Sporomusa sphaeroides DSM 2875: one gene and its partner. Each later gene encodes a partner of the first gene's protein in a complex. Links are inferred from orthologs where the notes say so. Each region holds a gene or a part of one and is shown on either strand. Other genes may lie near its edges. The genes, in order: nifU and SPSPH_RS07580.

Region 1 (3,239 bases):
TTGGTGATGTAATCCGCACGATGGAAGGGCCAATTGCCCCGGTTGACTGTTTGCTGGCTGATGATGCAAGCAGAACCTTCTGTGAACGGGTTGATATATGTGTGACCCGCGGTGTTTGGGCTAAGGTAAGAGACAGCATTACTTCTGTGATAGATTCAATTACACTCGCAGACTTATGCAATGAAGAAAAGGGACAAGGAGATGAGTAGCATGAAACGTATTTACTTTGACCATTCGGCCACGACTCCCGTTGACCGGGAAGTTGCTGAATTGATGCTGGAATATATGACCGACAAATTCGGCAATGCATCCAGCGTCCATGCTTTTGGCCGGGAAGCCCGCAAAGCGATGGAGGATGCCCGGGAAAAGGTGGCTGCCTTGATTAACGCTGAACCGAGGGAAATTTTCTTTACCAGCGGCGGCACAGAAGGGGATAACTTAGCCATTAAGGGTGTGGCTTATGCCAACCGCAAGAAAGGAAATCATATAATTACTACAGGTATTGAGCATCACGCTATTTTTCATACCTGCGAATACCTTGAAAAACAGGGCTTTACTGTTACCTATCTGCCGGTTGACGAAAATGCCATGATTAGCCTGGAAGACTTAAAAAATGCCATAACAGACAAGACCATACTTATTAGTGTTATGTTCGCCAATAATGAAGTTGGAACAATTCAACCAATCAAAGAAATCGGACAACTTGCACGGGAAAAGGGAATTTATTTTCATACCGATGCCGTACAGGTTGCCGGCAATTATCCTATTGATGTAAAAGAATTAAATATAGATATGCTGACCTTGTCAGGTCATAAATTCTATGCCAGCAAGGGCGTTGGTGCCCTCTATATCCGCCGTGGTGTAAGAGTTGAGGAAATTCAGCATGGTGGCGGTCATGAACGTAATATGCGGGCCGGTACCGAAAATGTACCAGGAATTGTCGGATTAGGGAAAGCAGCAGAAATCGCTAAACAGGATATGGATAAGAAGGTCGCTTATGTTACCGGCTTGCGCGACAAGCTTATTGCCGGCGTTATGGAGAAGATTCCCCATGTAAAGCTAAATGGTCATCCGGAAATGAGAATGCCGGGCAATGCTAACTTCAGCTTCCTGTTCATCGAAGGGGAGTCATTGCTCTTGAATCTTGATATGAAAGGAATTGCGGCTTCCAGTGGTTCTGCCTGCACTTCCGGTTCTTTAGATCCCTCGCATGTCCTCTTAGCTATGGGTCTAAGCCACGAAGTAGCGCATGGTTCACTTAGAGTTACACTGGGTAAGGGAAATACAGAGGCAGATGTCAACTACTTCCTGGACGTTGTACCGGAAATTGTGGAACGGCTGCGCAGCATGTCGCCGTTATATGGAAGCGCGGCTGAATTTAAGCCGTCTAATCCTTGCTCTAGTTGCCATCATCATCACTAATTGAAGGTTGAGGAGAGGATACTAATGTATAATGACAAAGTTATGGACCATTTCTCCAATCCCCGTAATGTCGGCGAAATAAAAGACGCTGCCGGTGTTGGTGAAGTGGGTAATGCCAAATGTGGCGATATTATGCGGATTTATCTGCAAGTGGAAAATGACATAATTACCGATGTTAAGTTTAAAACCTTCGGCTGTGGCGCGGCCATTGCCACCAGCAGTATGGTAACAGAGATGGTTAAAGGCAAAACCCTGGATGAAGCCTTGACAATCTCCAACCAGGCGGTGGCTGAGGCATTAGGTGGTTTGCCTCCGGCAAAAATGCACTGTTCTAATTTGGCAGCCGATGCGCTGCATGAAGCTATAAAGGACTACATTGCTAAAAAAGGAAAGTGATTTATGAATGGCTGACAAGCCCAGAGTGGTTGTAGCCATGAGCGGAGGGGTGGACAGTTCTTTAACTGCCGCCCTTCTTGTTCATCAAGGCTATGATGTAATCGGCGCGACAATGCAAATATGGGAAAAAGATCAGGGGAGTGATGATCCTGACAGTAGAGGCTGTTGTTCCCTATCAGCGGTTGATGACGCCAGACGGGTTGCCAATAAACTCGGCATTCCCTATTATGTATTAAACTTCCGGGATATGTTTCAGGAAACTGTTGTCAAGTATTTTATGGCAGAGTATTCCGCAGGCAGAACCCCTAATCCCTGTATTGCCTGCAACCGTTATGTCAAATTTGAAGGTCTGCTGACTAAAGCGCTGGCTTTGGGGGCAGAGTATGTGGCCACCGGCCATTATGCTCAGATTCGCTATGATGAAAACCGGCAGCGTTATATTCTGCAAAAGGGGGTAGACCCTGCTAAAGATCAGTCCTATGCCTTATATCACCTGAATCAGCATACTTTAAGCCATTTTTTAATGCCTTTAGGCAGTTTTACAAAAACCGAGACAAGAAAACTGGCTAAAGAGCTGGAGTTGTCGGTTGCCGATAAACCGGACAGCCAGGAAATTTGTTTTGTGCCTAATGATGACTATAAAGCTTTCCTGAAAGAACGGATACCTGAATCACTCAGACCGGGAAATATTATTGATACTACCGGCAAAGTATTAGGCAAACATCAGGGGGTGCAGCTTTATACCGTCGGGCAGCGCAAAGGTCTTGGCTTAGCGGTTGGCAAACCTTTGTATGTGGTGGCGGTTGATGCAGAGCGTAATGAAGTGATTGTCGGCTCAGATCAGGATGTTTTTGCATCCGAACTTGTTGCTGATGATCTCAATTTTATTACTATCGATAACCTGGACAAGCCACTTGTTGCCGACGCCAAAATTCGTTATAGTGCAATGCCGGCGAAAGCCACGGTAACACCAATCGGCAATGGACAAGTGCATGTAAGGTTTGCTGCGGCGCAGCGCGCCATAACGCCCGGGCAATCAGTAGTATTTTACCATGATGATATTGTTGTCGGTGGCGGCATTATTACAAAAGTAGTGAAATAGCAGTACGGATGCTATAAACAGTCTGAATTCTGGTTATACTAATACTACCATCTGCTCAGGAGGCCTATGATGCAAAAATTACGTGAAATATTTGGCCTGCCGGTGCTTATTACCGGGACCGGCACGCAGATTGGCGAGGTAAAAGAAGTAATTGTAGACTTGGAGCAGGCTGTTGTTCGTGGTATTGTCCTTGCTGGCGCTAATTGGTTTACTAACGACCAGGGTATATTGTTTGAAGATTTATCCAGGGTAGGCAGTGCCGCCGTCATGGTCAGGGCTGCTTATGCGGTGCGGGACTTAACACCGGCTATGATGCCGG
Region 2 (3,185 bases), 490 kb from region 1 along the record:
AGTTGTGGAATATTCTTCACAACATACATCCGGTCAGTGCCAATGGTAAAATCCAGCCGACTTAGTTTTTGGTCAGGATACCAGTGAAAGCTATAGGTGGGGATAAGCTTTAACCGCGAGGCTGAGTAGGGCTTGTCCACTCGGGCTTCAAGCCCGGTATTCTGAAAAAAATCCAGCATTGCTTTGGTTGTACGCGTTATTGGGACATAGCTGGCTGTAGTGAAATAGGTATCCCAATTCTGCTGGATGGCCTTCAACACAGCGACAATATGCTTGCAAGCGCCATGATATCTGAAAAAAGCCGGACAATCGCAGTGATATTGTTCAATCTTTTGTGCCGGGGTAAATGTCACAGCTATTCTATACAGGTCGTTTCCCAGCACTTTGGCTTCAAAGGTGCTGTCAGAGGCTGAGAAGTGCAAAGTTTTGACACAGCTATTGCGATAATAGTGCAATCCTCTGGTATATGAAGCATCAATATCCGCTTCGTGCCGAATCTGTTCATCTGTTAGCATAACGACTCCTTCGGGCTATCTTTAATGGTTCAATAGTAGATAATTATTCTCTGGTCTCTGAAAATCCTGCATTGCTATTCCCCCGGCTTGACCGGTTGCATAAATTATATTGACGGCGTATTAAAAAAATAATGAAAAGTGGGGTTGAAATATGATTTACCGGAACCCAGGAAGTTATTTTCGAACCCTAGTGACCGGATGTGATACTAAAGTCACATTGGCAAATGGCCGGCAGGTTACGGCGATCAATTTTGATAATGCAGCCACCACGCCGCCGTTAAGCCCGGTAATAAAAGCAATTTCCCGGTTTGCTCCCTGGTATGCTTCGGTTCATCGGGGCAGAGGTTATAAATCGATTCTGACTTCCGAGCTTTATGACCGTGGGCGGGAAGTTGTCAGGCATTTTGTTAAGGCTGATCCAGGTGATGTCATTATTTTTACCAAAAATACCACCGAATCTATCAATATACTGGCCTATGCCCTGGCAGCAGGCGGCAAAGAGCAGGTCGTGTTATCAACAGATATGGAACATTTAGCCAATGACATGCCTTGGCGGGATAAATTCACTGTCGACTATGTAGGCTTAACCAAATCAGGCAGATTGTCATTAGAAGACCTGGAAACCAAGCTGCGGACCTATCGGGGAAAAGTAAGCCTGGTAGCTGTTACCGGTGCTTCTAATGTTACCGGCTATATCAATCCTATTCCTAAAATTGCCAGATTGGCCCATAAATACGGGGCCAGGATTTTTGTTGATGGTGCCCAATGGGTTCCGCATGCTCCGGTGAACATGAAACCGCAGCATTCGCCCGAACATATTGATTTTCTGGCTTTTTCAGCCCATAAAATGTATGCGCCGTTTGGCACCGGCGTGTTGATTGGGCCGAAGAAATGCTTTGAACAGGCTGTTCCCGTGTATCAGGGGGGAGGAGCAGTTGGCCTGGTTTCACAGCAACATATTGAGTGGGATGACCCACCGGCAAAATATGAAGCTGGCACTCCCAATATGATGGGGGTGCTGGCGCTGATTACCGCCATAGAAGCACTGTCCCGTCTGTCTATTACTGAAATCCATAATTACGAACAGGCACTTATTGAGTATGCTATCGACAGCTTGGCAGAGATTCCCGGTGTTACTTTATACAGTTGCCAGGAAAGAAGAGAGGAGCGGGTAAGCCTGATATCTTTCAGTCTGGAAGGCTTGCACCATAGTCAGGTTGCCGAACTTTTGTCCCAGGAAGCCGGAATTGCCATTCGCAGCGGCTTATTCTGCGCCCACCCCTATGTCGAAAAGCTGCTGAACTTGAATGAAGCGGAAATCAAATACTATCAAACCCATGATGATAAAAGGATACCCGGTTTAGCCCGGATTAGTTTCGGTATATATAATAACTTTGAGGAAATAGATATATTTTACACCCTATTGGCTCATGCCGCCAAGCACAGGAACCACTATGCACGCAAATATGCCTATGTATTGTCACCCGGGCGCTGCAACGGCAGTGAAAAAGATGCTTATCCCTATTGCTAGGAACAAACTAAAACCACCCGGATTCCGATTTGGTTTCAAGGTGGTTTTGGTTGTTTCCCCGTTACTTCTGACTTGTCCGTAAGTGCCGGTTATGTATGGGTTTGGGAATTTTGAGAACTTACCCATTCTTCTAATCTTTTCAAAACGTCCTGACGCGCTAACTCGCATTCCTGCCCCCGCCACTCCTGACCTGTTTCGCTGTCAAACCATAAATCTTTTTGGGAAAAGGTTCCGGTGGGATAGAATTTCTCTTTGGCGGCATCTAAGACACCGTCAAGCATACTTTGGGTAATGGATTTTCTGATCATGCGGCAACCGGCTTTTTCCGTGCAGGCAACCTCAATACCGTCTGGTCCGGTACTAAGTTCAACATGGGAGAGTAGCTTGCCCTGCTGGCTGGCAGCGGCAATCGCCTGTTTGCCATAAGCGGCGGCCTGCTCCCGCTTAATACTGTCATCATTTACGGTCACTCTGACATTGCCGATAATAAGCTTATACATGACGCACCTCCTTATGAACAGTGTATGAAGGTTTGACTGAGATAGAACAGTTTTCACCATCTATCCCTAAGTTGACTTTTGTTTTCATTTGCCTGCCGGTACTCCAGAGCTGGCTTGATGGACAGCCGCTCCTGTAGCTTAGTAGTCCACCAAGCCTAAATCCATGGTGTTCTTGTCGCGATATTTTCCGCCCAACTTCGTTGTCGTCACCTTACATATGTCCGATATGCGCGGCTCCTCCGCCTTGCTGGACGAAAAATCTCGCGCAATTCATCCTATAGCTTTAGACTTGGCAGACTACTAGGCCCGCTGCCGCAGTCTTTGGGCAGCAATCCTGCCGTCTTGAATTTCCAGCACCATGTCTACATCCCGGATGGTGTTTAAACGGTGAGCGATAATAAACGTGGTCCGGCCCTGCATAATGGTCTTCAACGCAGCCTGGATATACCCTTCTGTCCGGGTATCAATGCTGCTGGTGGCTTCATCTAATACCAAGATGGAGGGGTCGGCCAGGATAACCCGGGCAATGGCTAACAATTGCCGCTGTCCCTGACTTAAGTTACTGCCGTTTTCCGTCAGTTCGGTTTCATACCCCAGTGGGAAGCGCTCAATAAACCCGGCCGCATTGGCTTTGGCGGC

The links.
Region 2: the proteins of nifU (region 1) and SPSPH_RS07580 are in contact, whole or in part, in a solved structure (PDB 5XT5), measured with the Bacillus subtilis proteins. The link is inferred for Sporomusa sphaeroides DSM 2875 from one-to-one orthologs.

What each region holds. Positions count from the first base shown.
Region 1 is NZ_CP146991.1:2,197,039-2,200,277, forward strand. The notes cover bases 223-3,132. They hold nifU (Fe-S cluster assembly scaffold protein NifU), read left to right. Parts: upstream 223-1,446; coding sequence 1,447-1,818; downstream 1,819-3,132. Other genes in these bases: nifS (cysteine desulfurase NifS), read left to right, coding at 223-1,422; mnmA (tRNA 2-thiouridine(34) synthase MnmA), read left to right, coding at 1,826-2,920; SPSPH_RS10190 (PRC-barrel domain-containing protein), read left to right, coding at 2,987-3,132. In the rest of the region: SPSPH_RS10170 (RrF2 family transcriptional regulator), read left to right, coding at 1-209; more of nifS, read left to right, coding at 211-222; more of SPSPH_RS10190, read left to right, coding at 3,133-3,239. UniProt on the Bacillus subtilis protein: Part of the SUF-like system that mediates the biosynthesis of iron-sulfur (Fe-S) clusters. Acts as a sulfurtransferase and thus transfers sulfur from SufS to SufB.
Region 2 is NZ_CP146991.1:1,709,021-1,712,205, forward strand. Bases 1-2,856 are described here. They hold SPSPH_RS07580 (aminotransferase class V-fold PLP-dependent enzyme), read left to right. Parts: upstream 1-666; coding sequence 667-2,046; downstream 2,047-2,856. Other genes in these bases: SPSPH_RS07575 (DEAD/DEAH box helicase), read right to left, coding at 1-515; SPSPH_RS07585 (hypothetical protein), read right to left, coding at 2,136-2,546; SPSPH_RS07590 (ABC transporter ATP-binding protein), read right to left, coding at 2,847-2,856. Also shown: more of SPSPH_RS07590, read right to left, coding at 2,857-3,185. UniProt on the Bacillus subtilis protein: Type II cysteine desulfurase that acts as the initial step in the SUF-like Fe-S cluster assembly pathway.